Regions from separate parts of the Bacillus marinisedimentorum genome, predicted to be linked through region 2. Evidence: riboswitches for the same ligand, from Rfam matches in the RefSeq annotation. Region 2 holds a riboswitch; each other region holds the start of a gene.
The links. A riboswitch is a leader RNA that binds a small molecule or an ion and turns the genes downstream of it on or off. The one in region 2 is predicted to bind S-adenosylmethionine.

Region 1 (5,560 bases), on a different contig from region 2:
TTACAGGATGCCAGACGGCAGTAAGCGGGGAGACGGAGGAATCGGATATTCTTGTTGAAAAGGATGAAGCCGTGGAGCTGGAAGTGGAACTGAAACTGGGAGCCGGAGAACTGGCAGTTTCAAGTGGTGCCCGTGAGTGGGTGGAAGGTACTGTTGTATATAACCACAAAGATTTTGAGCCGGAAACAACATATGATTCTAGAGGGAAAAAAGGAAAAGTAGTGATTGAACAAAAGAAACAGAGCCTGGGCAATATTTCGGTTGGCGATATAAAAAACGAATGGAACATACGGCTCAACAAAGAAATTCCGATTGAATTGGCCGTGAATTCCGGGGCATCCGACACAGAATTGGATTTGAGCGGCTTAAATCTTTCCGGCCTGGAAATCAATGCGGGTGTCGGTGATATATCCGTAGACCTTTCAGGCGATTGGCCGCAAAGTTTTGATGTCACCTTCGAAACCGGCGTCGGCAAGACAACCGTCATTTTGCCAAAATCGGCAGGTGTGAAAATCGAAACGCATAAAGGAATCGGCGAAACGAATATTGCCGGTTTCATCTCTGAGGGAGACGGCGTATACGTCAATGATGCTTACGGTAAAACAGATGTTCAAATTGAAGTTGAGGCCAATCTGGGTGTCGGGGAAGCAAATTTTGAATTAAAATAAAGTGAAGGTCCCGGATCACTAGTTAAAGTGGTTGGGACCTTTTTATGATTATGAAACTTCAGGGGCTTTCGGATGCCCGGAAGTTTTTTCCTGCTTGATGCCAGGCTTATGGTTTTTTCCCCAATAGGTGGCAAGCAGCGGCCCGGAAATGTTATGCCAGACACTGAACAGGGCGCTGGGTACAGCTGCCAGCGGTGAAAAATGTGCGGCTGCAAGTGCGGCGCCAAGTCCTGAATTTTGCATGCCTACTTCGATTGAAATTGCTTTTGAATCCGAGTGATCCATTTTAAATAATTTTGCGGCCCAGTATCCGATGAAAAGGCCGATCAAGTTATGCAGCATAACAACTGAAAACAGAAGAAGTCCTGTTTCTGCTATTTTTTCTTTGCTGAGGCCGACGACCGCTGCCACGATGGCGACAATCGCAATAACGGAAATGAGCGGAAGGATTTCTGTGCTTTTTTCCACAGTTGATTTGAATGCCAGTCTAACGAGAAGACCAAGAATGATCGGTATGATGACAATTTGGACAATTGATAAGAACAGGCTGCCTGCAGAAACCGGCAGCCATTTGCTTGCTAGCATCAGCGTGATTGCGGGCGTCAGTATGGGAGCAAGCAATGTTGAAACAGAAGTGATGGCGACTGACAGTGCTGTATTCCCCTTTGCGAGATATGTCATGACGTTGGATGCTGTACCGCCGGGACAGCTGCCGACAAGAATGACCCCCGCTGCAATTTCGGGAGGCAATTCCAGCAAAACAGCAAGTCCGTATGCGACAAGGGGCATGACCACAAACTGCGCGCCCACGCCGATCGCCACTTTTTTCGGCTGCTGTGCGACAGCCTTGAAATCGCTGAACGTCAGGGTCATGCCCATGCCGAACATGATGATGCCGAGTAAAATCGCTATGTACGGCCCAATCCAGGTGAATCCTTCCGGATACAGAAAGCCGAGGACAGCAAATAACAGAACCCAGACAGCAAAGGTGTTTCCTGCGAATGTACTCGCTCTGGCAAGTGATTTCAAAAAAATCCCTCCTAAAGTTTTAAATCCCATTATACGTACAATTCTGAATATTTCAATACTGAAATGCAAAAAAGCATTAAAGGATACACTGAGGTGAAATGTGACTGAAAAGGGGCAAAAAAAAGGCCGTTATATGAACACTATTGCCTGGGTGGAAACATCGCTGTTTTTCATTTCAACTTTCTGGTAAATTTGACGTAAGTTATGGAGAAAATGACTGCTTTATATTTTTACATAAGGAGAGGGATATGATGAAGGAAATCGAAGTAACTGCCGCAGGTTCTGAAAAGAAGGGATGCGGCTGCAAGAACAAGCATAAGCATGGAGGACATGGAAAGGGAAGCTGCAAAAGCAATCATGAGGGGCATCACCATAAGCATGGCGGGGGAGGATGCGGCTGCAGCCATAAACATGATGAAAAAACTGCTGAGTAGGAAGACATATCTCAGAGTAAAGTAAATCCGCCGGAATCTCGTAATAAACGTCAGCTATAAGGCGGACGAATGGGAATGCTGGCAGCGATATTCCTGAACATGTTACAGGAGGCGCGAAACAATTAGTTATAGAAACAATTAGCCGGGTATCGTCCTCTGGCGAGAGCTGGTTCAAATGAGAGGAACGGTCAGTCAAGAATCGTTATCTTTTTGTATAACAATCCGGCATACTTTAGAGATGGTACCCGGATAAATTTCGGTCTAACTGCCAGTTTTCAGAAAAATTGTTTTTTTTGTGCAACAATGTGCAGGTCACCCTATTTTTTGGCGGTTCGTATGGTACAATGGAAATATCAATAAGGTTATCAGGAGTGGACGAGAGATCTGGCTCTTTGACTCCACAGCAACCTGCCGAAAGGGACAAGGTGCTCCAACCAGCAAAGCTGCGCTTTGAATGATGGCAACGGAGGAAACTCTTTTTGCGCCAAAGCGAAAAGGGTTTTTATTTTCTCCGGAAACAGGATTCCTGTTTCGTTATCATACCTCTCTTGATACCTTGACCATATTCTCAAGGGGAGATTCTTGATGAACATCAATGGAACCGCACGAGGGCACATGGCGAAAAGTATGACGCCGGCCAGGTTCATCGGACATGTGGTGAATTTCATGGACCGGCAGCTTAAAGAGTTTGATGCTCATGCAGAAGCAACATTGAATCCGTTTTACAACCGCTTTTATGTCAAAGTTCTTTATGAAGGGCGTTATCATATCCTTTCCTTCTCGGATGAGTCGGTAAAAGGGTACCAGAGAAGAGGCCCTTACGCGCTTGACCGCGAAATGTGGAACAGCCTTTTTGACAGGGGATTGTATATCCCGGTAAAAGGCCGCTACTTGACAATGATGTACGCAGGATAATGGTATGTATTGAGCAGGCTGCAGCAAACAGCCTGCTCTTTTTTTTAGACTGGTTCCGGCACCCGCACGTGAAGTGGAGGAGGGATAATCCATCCTTTTTCTTTGTTGAGGCGGAGCATCCGGGCACCGAATTGCGCCTTATTCAAATGGAATTGGCCGAACATCATGGCAATGTCCTCACGTGTTGCCTGCCCCATGGCCTGGCTGCACGCGACAAGGCCTTCCGCCAGATTTTTGGAAAGGGCCGCGCTTATTTCCGGGTCGTTGATTCGTGCCCCCGCCGGGATTTGGTCAAGGCTGGCTTCCGGGCGTTCAGGCGGTACAGGCGGCAATGCAATGCCGTTTTCTTTCAGAACAGTTTCCACTTGTTCGATTTCCGGCTTCGAACTGCGAAGCATTTCATCGATCAAGTTACGGAGATCCTCATCCCCTGTATGGTTCATGTAAGTTTGAAGTGTGGCGACACCCGCTTTTGAAGCTGCATAGTAGCTCCACACCGCAAAGACTTCTCCATAATGAAGTGGCTCATCGGTTTGATTTCCGCTCAATACTCCCATAACGACACTCCTTAATGTTTTTAAATTCATGAAAAGGCTCCTTCGTGCAAGTGAATAGTGTTGCACGCATATATCTTTTGCGTATCGGGTGTTTTTTATCGAAGGGATTAAATTACAAAGAAGTAAAAAAGTACGGTTGACAATTTGTAGTTAGGTGCGTACACTGTCAACAAGATGTTTGAATATTCAAAAGCGGTATTCAAACATGCAGGAAAGAGCAGAGTACAGAGCAGAGCTGAGAATGAGAAGATGAGTTGAGGACAGTATAGAAGAGGAAAAGAGCAGAGTTCAGGAAGTGATCAGGGGCGGAGTGTGCCCATATTTCATCTTTTTTTATCCTCCATTTTTTACCTCAACCCCTCATTCTCCATCAACAATGGAGAGGTGAGTCTATGCATTCCTATTCCTTACAATCCTTTTTACGTGATGCTAAAACGCATCACACCATTCCTTTATCAACCGGTTTTTACAGTGACACACTGACGCCGGTCCGTATTTTCCAGAGCCTGGATGAAGAAGCGGCATTTTTGCTTGAAAGCAATGAAGACGGCCATGAGCGGTCCCGTTTTTCGTTTATCGGCTTAAAACCTTTTATGGAAATCCGCGAGAACACTGGAACTTTTCAAGTTGAAGAGTTAGAAACAGGGCATATCGTACAGATGCCTTCTTTTAAAGATGCTTTTGATTATGTACAGAACAAGCTTATAGTCAAAACACCCGGCATCAATGCTTCTTTTTCAGGGGGCGGCGTTGGTTATATGACTTATGAAGCAGTTGCCGATTTCGAAAAGATTCCGTTCCCGGTCACAGACCCTCATCCCCGTTACCGGTTCATTTTTTGCACAGACCTCATCACCTTTGATCATAAAACAAGGGAAGTGACGGTTGTCCATTTTGCCCGCTTAAACGGAAACGAAACAAGAGAGGAGCTTATAGACGCATATAAACAGGCGGAAAAGGAGGTCGGGGCACTCCTCGATAAATTGCGAAATCCGCCTGTCATGAACGAATCAGTATTGCTCCAGGATCATTTCCGCGTTACGGCAGGGCACGTGGAAAGCAACTATGAAAAACATGGATTCATGGCAGACGTGAAGAAAATCAAGGACCATATTATTAAAGGTGACATCTTCCAGGCGGTGTTATCACAGCGTTTTAAACGAAAGGTGACAGCGGCCGGTTTTGATATTTACCGGGTGCTCCGCATGCTGAATCCTTCGCCGTATTTGTTTTATTTGCGGATCGGGGGACGTGAAGTGATCGGAAGTTCGCCGGAGCGACTCGTCGGAATCGAAAATGGCATGATTGAAATCAATCCGATCGCCGGAACGAGAAGAAGGACCGGGGACCCTGACCGTGATGACTTGCTTGCAAAAGAACTGCTGGCAGATGAGAAGGAGCTGGCCGAGCATATGATGCTCGTTGATCTTGCCCGGAATGACGCCGGAAGGACAGCGAAGTACGGATCGGTAAACGTACCGTTACTGGCTGAGATCGGCCGGTTTTCCCATGTTATGCATATTGTCAGCAAGGTGACAGGGGAGCTCCGCAGCGATGTTCATCCGCTTGATGCACTTGCGGCCGCCTTTCCCGCTGGAACGGTTTCCGGCGCTCCGAAAGTGAAGGCGATGGAAATTTTGTGCGGATTGGAGCCGACGGCACGAGGCATCTATTCCGGCGGCATCATTTATGCAGGATTTGATGGGAATGTGGATTCATGCATTGCAATCCGGACAATGGTGGTGAAAGACGGGGAAGCCTCTGTCCAGGCCGGTGCCGGCATTGTGGCTGACTCCGATCCGGAGAAAGAATACATGGAAACGATCCATAAAGCAAGTGCGCTTTTGGAGGCGCTCGATATAGCTGAAGAATTGTTCGGGAATAACGAGAAAGGGGAGGAGCTAATTGCTGAGAAACGTGCTTGACAGGTTATTGGCAGGAGAACATTTAACAGAAC
Region 2 (5,560 bases):
TCGGCGCCAGCATTTCCGGCATTCCCGGTCCGCCTTTCGGCCCTTCATACCGGATGACGACGACGTGGCCTTCCTTGACTGTTCCGTTATTGATGCCTTCCTGCGCTTCATCCTGTGATTCAAACACAATAGCCTCGCCGAGGAAGGTTTCAATCGATGGATCGACAGCTCCTTTTTTGATAACCGCTCCATCCGGTGCCAGATTCCCGAAGAGGATCTGGAGGCCTCCCGTTTTGCTGTACGGGTTATCGACGGTCCTGATGACATTTGGATCTATAATCTCACAGCCGTAGGTATTCTCTTCGACTGTTTTGCCTGAAATGGTGATCCTGTCTTTATGAAGCGCCCCTTCAACTTTGCACAGTTCGTTTATAATGGCGCTGATGCCGCCTGCCCTGTGGACATCCTCCATCGAATAATCGGATGCCGGGCTGATCTTTGCCAGATACGGCACCCTTTTCGCCACTTCATTAATCCGTTTCAAATCATATTCGATTTCCGCTTCATGGGCGATTGCCAGAGTGTGAAGGACTGTATTTGTTGAGCCGCCCATTGCCATATCGAGTGCAAAGGCATCATCAATCGCATCTTTTGTGACAATATCCCTCGGCCTGATATCTTTTTCAACCAGATCCATCAGATGGGAAACGGCCGATTTGATCAAATTTCTGCGATCTTCGGATGTTGCGACGATAGTCGCATTTCCCTGCGGTGTGACACCCAGCATTTCCATAAGGGAGTTCATTGAGTTTGCGGTGAACATCCCGGAACATGATCCGCATGTCGGACAGGCACTCGTTTCCAGCTGCTGCAGTTCTTCGAGTGACATTCTTCCTGACTGATGCGCTCCGACCCCTTCAAATACGGAAACGAGGGAAAGCGATTCACCCGATTCAGAACGCCCCGCTTCCATCGGTCCTCCTGATACAAAAACGGAAGGAACATTGGTCCTTACGGATGCCATCAGCATACCCGGTGTGATTTTGTCACAGTTCGGAATATAAAACACACCGTCGAACCAGTGGGCGTTGATGACTGTTTCTGCCGAGTCGGCTATGAGTTCCCTGCTCGGAAGTGAATATCTCATTCCGATATGGCCCATTGCAATGCCGTCATCCACTCCGATTGTATTGAATTCGAACGGAATACCTCCAGCCTTCCGGATTTCTTCTTTTACAACTTCCGCAAATTTATTTAAGTGCATATGCCCCGGTATGATGTCAATATAGGAGTTGCATACGCCGATGAACGGTTTGTGCAAATCTTCCGTTTTGACTCCAGCCGCATGCAGAAGGCTGCGGTGCGGAGCTCTGTCAATTCCTTTTTTAATCATGTCGCTTCTCATCAATTATCCCGCCTATCCTGCCTGAACATCTTTTTCCTGGTGGTATACTTTCATTCCGTCCAATGTTACCTTTTTCCGAAAGCCCTGCAGAAGCTTTTTCGTGTGGGGGCCTGGTTTTCCGGTTCCGATCTCACGGCCGTCAACTTTAACAACGGCAATCACCTCTGCTGCTGTACCGGTTAAAAACACTTCGTCGGCAACATATACATCATGTCTTGTGAAAACTTCTTCTTTGACTGTATAGCCCATCTCGGCGGCAAGTTCCATAATGGCGTTCCGTGTAATCCCCTCAAGGGCGCCGATATAGCCTGGCGGTGTCTTTATCACGCTGTCTTTCATGAGGAATACGTTATCGGCCGAGCCTTCGGCTACATAACCCTGATCATTCAGCATGAGCGCTTCACTGACACCGGCAAGGTGAGCTTCAATTTTCACAAGGATATTATTCAAATAATTCAGTGATTTCACTTTAGGGCTTAGTACGTCCGCCCGGTTTCTCCGGCTGGCCACCGTAGCAATCTCAATGCCCGTTTCGTAAAGCTTTTTCGGAAACAATGCCAGCTGTTCTGCAATGACAATGACCTGCGGGTTGCGGCAAGGGAACGGATCAAGGCCGAGGTTTCCTGGCCCTCTGGAAACGACAACCCGGATATAAGCATCCCGGAAATCGTTTTTCCGCAAGGTCTCGATAATAATTGCCTGCATCTCCTCTTTTGTATGCGGAATCTTCAACATGATAGATTGGGCGGAATTATACAGCCGGTCAAGATGCTCATTAAGCCTGAAGACATTTCCGTCATACATGCGAATGCCTTCGAACACCCCGTCGCCGTATAAAAATCCGTGATCATAAACGGAAACAACTGCATGTTCTTTCGTTACGAATCGGCCGTTTAAATAGATCCATTGCTCGCTCACACAACCACTCCTTTCGTTCTTCATCAGAAAGCGCCGGGACAGTTTTCAATCCGCCTTGTGAAGAAGATAATTTGTTTGATTGAGGACAATAATACGCCGGTTTCATAAGGAGGTCAACAGCAAAATCGAAACTTTTCAGATAATTTTGATTTATCAGTTTTATTGTAATCGCTTACATTCCGGCAACTTCAGTACTTTAAAGGTTTATGGCGTTCAATTGTAAATTTTTTTGAAGCGTTTTCATTCATATCCGCTCCTGTCCGGTTGTCCGGAAAATCCATACAGGATGAAGCCTGTCAAAAAAAAAGGCCCCTTTTCAGGGAGCCGCATTATTTAACGCTGTGCAGTTTTCTCAACTGGACGATATCCATTCGCTTCTTCAATTGCGTATTGCAGGTCGGCTGTTATGTCATCAATGTGTTCTATTCCGACAGAAAGCCTGATCATATCTTCCGTAACTCCTGTCGTTTTCAAGTCTTCATCCGACAACTGCCTATGTGTGGTGGAAGCAGGATGGATGATAAGGCTTTTCGCATCCCCGACATTCGCGACATGCGACCACAATTTCACATTGTCGATGACCTTCGCCCCTGCTTCGCGTCCTCCTTTAATCCCAAACACGAGCACTGACCCGGCCCCTTTCGGCAAATATTTCTCTGCCAGCGCCCTGGAAGGATGGCTGTCAAGTTCCGGATAAAGGACCCATTCTACACCTGGATGCGATTCCAGATACTTCACCAAATCCCTCGCATTGTTCACATGTTCCTTCATCCTTACATGCAGCGTTTCAAGTCCGAGCGATAACTGGAAAGCATTAAACGGGCTCATCGCAGGCCCGAGGTCACGCATCATCTGAACCCTGGCTTTCAAAATATAAGCCTCTTCACCCAGGTCTTTTGCATATGTCAGACCGTGATAGCTTTCATCCGGACGGTTGAATTCCGGAAATTTATCGGATTGCCAGTCAAATTTCCCGCCGTCTACAATGACCCCTCCCATCGTTGTCCCATTTCCGCCAAGCCATTTGGTCGCAGAGTGGATGACGATATCTGCACCGTGTTCAATCGGCCTGCACAAATACGGAGTTGCGAATGTATTGTCGATGATGAGCGGGAGTCCCGCTTCACGGGCAATTTGTGATGTTTTTTCAATATCAAGCACGTGGAGTCCCGGATTGCCGATCGTTTCTGCATATATTGCTTTCGTGTTTGAATTAATAGCTTCTCTGAAAGCTTGCGGGTCTTCGGGGTCGACAAACCTTGTCTTAATACCGTACTTCGGCAGTGTGACAGCAAAAAGGTTATATGTGCCCCCGTACAGGGTCGATGCCGATACGATTTCATCACCTGATTCCGCTATGTTCAGGATAGAAAGCAATATTGCGGACATACCGCTCGCTGTTGCAAGTGCACCGACTCCGCCTTCAAGGTCAGCCATGCGTTGTTCGAGCGCTGAAACTGTCGGGTTGCCGATCCGCGTATAAATATAGCCTTCTTCCTGTAAATCGAACAGGTTCGCAGCATGTCCGCTGTTTTCAAACTGGAACGCGTTGGACTGGTAGATCGGCAGTGACCGGGCCCCTGTCGAAGGATCGGGCTGAAGCCCTCCGTGAATGCCAAGCGTTTCAATGCGATAATTCCTTTTTTCCATGTTCCCACACTCCTTTTTTCGGTTATCATTATTTTTTCAAAATAACTCCCGTACGCTCTCGGACAGACTTGATAAACTGTATACAAGAAAAGGGCCTCTCTTTGATAGAGAGGCCCTGATATGTCACAGTCGACTCTCTTATCTTCCAAAGCAAGCAAGCTTTGCAGGATTTGGCACCTGATCAAATGCAGCCATTTGACGGGTTGCCGGGTTTCATCGGGCCAGTCCCTCCACCTCTCTTGATAAGAACTAAATATTCAGTTAATTATTTGTTATGATACTTTAATGCCTTTTTCCTGTCAACATTTTTTACCTGCTTCCTTTGTCTCCAACATCCTATCTTTTGCTGATGATTGTCTGCTGCCTTTTTCAGTTGTATAATGAAACATGAATTGTGCTGATTAAAGGAAGTGGGTTTTTAAATGTCCGATTGGTTTATTCTTTTCATCGCTTTCTGGTCTGTTTTCCTCTTTGTCATGATGGCGATCGGCGGTTACTTCATGTTCAGGAAATTTCTGAAAAAACTTCCGAAAGAAGACGGAAAATCGATCATGGACTGGCAGGAATATTATATCGAGCAGTCGAAACACCTCTGGCCGGATGAGCAGAAACGTTTCCTCGAAGAGCTTGTTTTGCCGGTGCCCGAGTTGTTCAGGGATGTTGCCAGGCAAAAAATCGCCGGTAAGATCGGCGAACTTGCGCTGCAAGAAAACGCACGGCGCATCGAACAGGACCATGTGATCAGGGGATATATTATGGCGACCCCGAAACGTGACCATAAGTTTTTGAGAAAAACATTAACCGAAAAACATATTAGTCTTGTGCCTTATGAGCATTTATTTTAAAAACGTATAGGGTACAGTTCTGGAAGAGAAAAATGTTAATTCGTACTATCGCCAGCTGATTTGCAAGTGAATTCAGTAAGTGATCACAATGAAAATAGCACAACGTCCAGGTTTCTCACCTGGACGTTGTTATTTGTTTTGTAATTTAAAACGGGTGGATGATTTCTGCGGAGCAGCCGGCAAGAATGTATTTCCCCAGCCTTTCCAGCAAAAGAACAAGCATTTAACCTGTGTCACTTATTTGTTATGCTGAATGGAAAACTGCAGGAAAAAGAAAAGGACGAAAACATAGGCGATTTCGTCCTTAAAATAGCTTTTCTCACCGTTAACTGGACCGGTTGCTGAAAACAGGCACATTTATTTATGGATGGAGCAGGTTTCCATCCTTGATATATAACTGCTTTTTAATCTTTTTGTAAGATAGGTACATCGACAGCCTCCACGGCAGGATCATGCCGAATGCCAGAATAAAAAACAGGCCGCTCGTTTCACCGAAGGAAATGTAATGGCCGAGAAAACTTTTCATGACGAGCCGGAGAAGAAGCAGCCCAATCAGCAAAAAGACAAATGCCTTCGACCTTTGTAAATATATCTTATTCCCTGAAACAGTGAAGCGGGATGTTTTTATCAGTAATATTGAAAAAAGTGAACCGACAAGAAACGCCTCTGCTCCTTCAGCCGGCGGCACCCTGAAATAAGGTATTGCAAACATGAAAAAACCAGTGCTCATAAAAACCGGAGGAAGGATCAATTTTATGGCAGAAACCGGCCTTTCAGCCGCCTTTATCCGTACAAAAATCAT
Region 3 (5,560 bases), on a different contig from region 2:
GCCACCTCTTTCAAATTTCACGCCACAACTGCTCGCTTTGGACGCCATACGGGTGGTTTCACGCCATTCAAACGAATTTTCGCGCCATAGGAGCGGGTTTTCGCGCCGACCGGCTTTACGCTACATCCAGGGTGCGGCTTTCGCGCCGTTTCTCCTGGTTTTCGAGCCAAATCTGCCGCTTTTCTTGCCAACTCCTTCAAAATTCACGCCACAACTGTTCGCTTTCACGCCATACGGGTGATTTCACGCCATTCAAACGAATTTTCGCGCCATAGGAGCGGGTTTTCGCGCCGACCGGCTTTACGCTACATCCAGGGTGCGGCTTTCGCGCCGTTTCTCCCGGTTTTCGCGCCAAACCGATTACGTTTCACGCCGATATAGCCCGCTTTCACGCCACTTGGTTTGTTTCACGCCGTTCAAGCATTATTTCGCGCCAAAAAGCTGCGCGCTCAGGCCCTCTGACCGGATTTCTCCCCAAACAGCTCCGCGAACAGACCCCATGAATTACACCTCACACTAAAGGAAAGAAATTTTCCGACTGGCCTTAAGTGGGTAATCTCTAAAAAAAGCTCAGAACCGCTAATTAAAACGATTCTGAGCCTTTATTATTGTTCAGGATTCTCTACAGAATGAACTGCTTAAAAGATTCAGCAGTGATTTTAACACTATCCAAACACTTATTCAGCAGAAGCGAGTTCCTTCAGCGCGCCGGCTTTATCGGCTTTTTCCCACGGAACATCGATATCCGTACGGCCGAAATGACCGTATGCCGCTGTCTGTTTGTAAATCGGTTTTCTCAGGTCAAGCATTTTAATGATGCCTGCCGGACGTAAATCAAATGTCTGGCGGACCATTTCCACCAGTTTCTCTTCAGAAACTTTTCCTGTTCCGAACGTATCAATTGAGATGGAAACAGGCTGGGCAACACCGATGGCGTAAGCAAGCTGCACCTCGCATTTGTCAGCAAGGTCTGCAGCTACGATATTCTTGGCGACATAACGGGCCGCATATGCTGCGGAACGGTCCACTTTTGTCGGATCCTTACCGGAAAAGGCCCCTCCGCCATGGCGGGCATAGCCTCCATACGTATCGACAATGATTTTTCGTCCAGTCAAACCGGCGTCACCGAGCGGACCGCCGATGACGAACCGGCCTGTCGGGTTGATGAAAAATTTCGTGTCTTCATCAATCAGGTTTTCAGGAACAATCGGCTTGATGATATATTCTTTGATATTCCGCTGAATCTGTTCAAGCGAAACTTCCGGATGGTGCTGTGTCGAAATGACGATAGTATCAATCCTGACAGGATTGTCATTTTCATCATATTCCACCGTCACCTGTGTCTTTCCATCAGGGCGTAAGTATGGGAGGATTTCTTCTTTGCGGACTTCTGTCAGCCTGCGGGCAAGCTTGTGCGCGAGTGAAATCGGCAAAGGCATCAGTTCCTCTGTTTCCCTTGTGGCGTACCCGAACATCAAGCCCTGGTCGCCGGCTCCGATTGCTTCTATTTCGGCATCTGTCATTTGCCCTTCCCTTGCCTCAAGAGCCTTATCAACGCCCATCGCAATATCGGGGGACTGCTCATCGATAGATGTCAAAACTGCACAAGTTTCCGCATCAAATCCGTATTTTGCCCGTGTATATCCGATTCCTTTTACGGTTTCACGCACAAGCTTCGGAATATCCACGTATGTCGAAGTGGTAATTTCACCTGTTACAAGGACAAGCCCTGTATTTACTGTTGTTTCACAGGCGACACGTGCATTCGGGTCGCTCTTTAAAATTGCATCAAGAATGGCGTCTGAAATCTGGTCACAAATTTTATCGGGATGCCCTTCTGTCACCGATTCAGACGTAAACAAACGGCGGGTTTTTGTCATGGAACACTAGTACCTCCTTAAATAAAGACTGCTGATTGATACGGTACTCATTTCCCTAAAGGGATTATAAATTAACTTCCTCTTTGGCCTCTTGATGCCTGAAAGAGTCCTGTCAGCGGCAATAACAGGCAAATGATCCCCCCTTGCAGCAATTAACTCCGCTGCCCGGCAGGTTGCTATACTTCCAAAGCCTAAAGATGGGCTGAAAGTATAAAAAAACCTTCCCGTTTGAGGAAAGGTTTTACGCTCTTGCCTTTCGCTCTTATCGATCAAGGCTGTCCGCCTTGCTCAGGTTAGCACCTTTTCACATAGGGTGACGGTTGCCGGGTTTCGTTGGGCCTGTCCCTCCACCAGCTCGGGATAAGAGTATCCGTTCGCGTGCTATCATAACGCATTGGTCGAACCATGTCAATAAAACCGTCATGAACATCCGGACGTTTCAGGCAGTTTCCTCGTTTATTGTGTGAATAATATAAACATCCATTCCTTCTATTATCGTTATATTCCTTTCTTACGGTGTCTGCTTATAACCAAACTTATTCAATTTTACAGGTAACAGGCTGCCATTGTTCACGCCTGACACAGCCCTTTTCATCCGTTTCCTTCACAAACTTTTCATTCCCTGTGGCCAGCAAAATTCAAATGTATTTCAGTTCCTGAATCTGTACAAAGTAATGCCAACAGCTTACCTAAGGCACAGTAAGTGCATTTGTATCATATTGATACATAAACGTATTGAAAGGGATTTCAATATTAGAACACATTTTCCTTTTAAAGAGAAAAACTTGAAAATTTTTATAAAAAATTGCAAAATAAGTGTTTTCTGATGAAGAGACGGGCATATATAAGTATATTTTTCAGGTAAGCAACTTGTTTAGTGTAGACTGAAAAAATAAATGTGTTATACTATTTTTAGCATATCGAATCAAGTGTAAAACTCGGTCATTTATCCCTATGGGACCAAAGATTTTACACCTTCTGTTCCACAGCGGAGTCTCATAAGGAATCTCATATTATGAAGAAAGAAGGTTTGTGTAATGAACTCAGTAGATCTTACAACCGGCCTGGCCGCCATCCTGAATGGCAATAATGTCCGGCATAACCTATCCGTACCAGAATTGACTGAAAAGGCGCTTCTCCGCAATGAAGGGGTTTTGACATCAACCGGAGCACTCAGGGCTACAACCGGAAAATATACCGGGCGCTCCCCTAAAGATAAATTTATTGTAGAAGAAGCCTCCACAAAAGATAAAATAAATTGGGGACCGGTGAACCAGCCGATTTCCGCGAGTGTATTTGAAGCGCTTTACGACAAAGTCCTTACTTATTTGAAAGAACAGCAGGAATTGTTTGTATTCAAAGGTTTCGCCGGTGCTGACAAACGTTACCGCCTGCCTATCCAGGTTGTAAACGAGTATGCATGGCATAACCTGTTTGCCCGACAGCTTTTCATCCGCCCGAACGAAGAGGATCTCAGGGATCATGAAGCCGAATTCACGGTGATTTCCGCACCTGGCTTCAAAGCTGATCCTGCGGTGGATGGGACGAATTCCGAAACATTCATCATCATTTCCTTCGAGAAACGTATCGTATTGATTGGCGGAACCGAATATGCCGGCGAGATTAAAAAGTCGATTTTCTCCGTGATGAATTATATTCTTCCTGAACGCGGTACCCTGTCTATGCATTGTTCAGCGAACGTAGGCCAGGAAGGAGATGTCGCCCTGTTCTTCGGTCTTTCCGGTACAGGGAAAACGACTCTTTCTGCAGACCCGAACCGGCGCCTTATCGGCGACGATGAGCACGGCTGGTCCGAGAACGGCATTTTTAACATTGAAGGCGGCTGCTATGCAAAATGCATCAATTTATCGCAAGAAAAAGAGCCTCAAATCTGGGATGCCATCCGTTATGGATCCGTGCTTGAAAATGTCATACTCGATGACCATTCTCGTGTAGCCGACTATGACAATACAACATTGACTGAAAATACAAGGGCGGCATATCCGATTGATGCCATAGATAATATCGTCATTCCGAGTGTCGCAGGACATCCGAACACCATTATTTTCCTGACGGCCGATGCATTCGGCGTCCTCCCTCCTATCAGCCGGCTGACGAAGGAACAGGCAATGTATCACTTCCTGAGCGGATATACTAGCAAACTTGCCGGAACTGAACGCGGGGTCACTTCTCCTGAAGCAACCTTCTCAACATGCTTCGGGTCGCCGTTCCTGCCTCTTCCTGCACACGTATATGCTGAAATGCTCGGAGAAAAAATTGATCAGCATAACGTCCAGGTCTTCCTCGTGAATACAGGCTGGACCGGTGGTGAGTACGGAGTTGGAAGCCGCATGAACCTTCCTTATACACGGGCAATGGTCCAGGCAGCGCTAGAAGGCGAACTGAACTCTGTAGAAACAGTGACAGACCCGATTTTCGGCCTGCAAATGCCCGTCCATTGTCCTGGTGTACCTGATGAGGTACTTCAGCCGCGTAAAACATGGAGCGACGAATCAGCCTATGTGAAAAAAGCGGAAGAACTTGCGAGGCAGTTCAAAGAGAACTTCACCAAATTTGACAATGTTTCACCTGAAATCAAAAATGCAGGTCCGAACCTGTAAAACAAAACGAAGAAGCAGCTTCCGAAAGGGAGCTGCTTTTGTGTGTTTCAGAAGTGTCCGGGTAGAGAGCGCCAAAGTTCCCGCCTTCTTCTTCATCCCGATTTTTTTGTTACCGGCCGCGCTGCTTAAGCCTCCTCCTTTTCATCCACCGGCATGCCTTTTCCGTTACTTCCCTGTTCAGCCGGGGAGGAAAATAATGATCCTGCTGGGGAAAAATCCACGATTCAACCGGCTTCCTTTCTTTTTTCATTGCGTCTTCAAGAAGATATGCATGTTCAACCGAGACATTTTCATCTTTCTTTCCATGAATAATCAAAACATCAGCGTCCATCCCGGTCAGTTTCAATAACGGGTTCCTGCCGGCATAGTTTCCGGCCGCTTTCCACGGCGTACCGCCGATTACCCTTTTCATCATCCTTCTTAAATCAACTCGCTCTTTATAAGTGAGCGCCACATCAGAAACGCCACCCCATGTGATAACTGAAGCAGCTTTTTGAGATAATATAGCGGTCCAAAGCGCCATGACCCCGCCCCTTGAAAATCCAAATAAATGAATTCGGTCCGAATCGGCCACCGGCAGGTTTCTGAGGACTTCCAGGCCGTTGACCGCATCCCAGCGGTCTCTGCCGGCAAAGTCTTCGTTTCCTTCTCCGCCGCGGTTTCCGCGATAAAAAGGCGCAAATACGACAAATCCTTCCGAAGCAAACTGTATAACCCGCGCTATCCGCACCATTCCGACATTTTTGATGCCGCCCCGCAAGTAAAGAATCGCTGGATATACCTTATTTTCCACCGGCACCGCCAGATACCCTTTAACTTTCAGCCCTTCACTTATATACGTTGTTTCATAAAGCCGGATGTTCGGATTGGGGGACGGAAATGGCCGTTTCTCTATGATTTGTCCATTTTTCATTTCTGCCCCTCCTCTCAAAAAGGCTTGAATTTAAACCCCGGTGTCCATTCTCTACCCTGCCGCAAAAATTTTCATTCATCTTTGCGGCTCGCCTGAAAATGCACCCTCACTAGTGCCTGGTTCAGTGTTAACCGGTGCTGGAAATT

Region 1: it holds a riboswitch for S-adenosylmethionine, as region 2 does, so the genes downstream of both, A4U59_RS15845 (hypothetical protein) here and A4U59_RS09825 (O-acetylhomoserine aminocarboxypropyltransferase/cysteine synthase family protein) in region 2, are expected to answer to the same signal.
Region 3: it holds a riboswitch for S-adenosylmethionine, as region 2 does, so the genes downstream of both, metK (methionine adenosyltransferase) here and A4U59_RS09825 (O-acetylhomoserine aminocarboxypropyltransferase/cysteine synthase family protein) in region 2, are expected to answer to the same signal.

The regions. Positions count from the first base shown of each region.
Region 1 covers NZ_LWBL02000052.1:5,468-11,027, reverse strand. Annotated here, with positions in the region: gene A4U59_RS15860 (toast rack family protein) at 1-668, shown strand, start outside; gene A4U59_RS15855 (bile acid:sodium symporter family protein) at 717-1,697, opposite strand; gene A4U59_RS21865 (hypothetical protein) at 2,019-2,156, shown strand; SAM riboswitch class I at 2,491-2,595, shown strand; gene A4U59_RS15845 (hypothetical protein) at 2,717-3,046, shown strand; gene A4U59_RS15840 (DUF3231 family protein) at 3,091-3,633, opposite strand; gene trpE (anthranilate synthase component I) at 3,996-5,528, shown strand; gene trpD (anthranilate phosphoribosyltransferase) at 5,509-5,560, shown strand, end outside.
Region 2 covers NZ_LWBL02000030.1:137,814-143,373, reverse strand. Annotated here, with positions in the region: gene ilvD (dihydroxy-acid dehydratase) at 1-1,345, opposite strand, end outside; gene ilvE (branched-chain-amino-acid transaminase) at 1,358-2,263, opposite strand; gene A4U59_RS09825 (O-acetylhomoserine aminocarboxypropyltransferase/cysteine synthase family protein) at 2,597-3,913, opposite strand; SAM riboswitch class I at 4,049-4,162, opposite strand; gene A4U59_RS09820 (DUF2621 domain-containing protein) at 4,336-4,758, shown strand; gene A4U59_RS09815 (CcdC family protein) at 5,120-5,560, opposite strand, start outside.
Region 3 covers NZ_LWBL02000029.1:53,839-59,398, forward strand. Annotated here, with positions in the region: gene metK (methionine adenosyltransferase) at 678-1,880, opposite strand; SAM riboswitch class I at 2,140-2,247, opposite strand; gene pckA (phosphoenolpyruvate carboxykinase (ATP)) at 2,918-4,501, shown strand; gene A4U59_RS09045 (alpha/beta hydrolase family protein) at 4,611-5,414, opposite strand.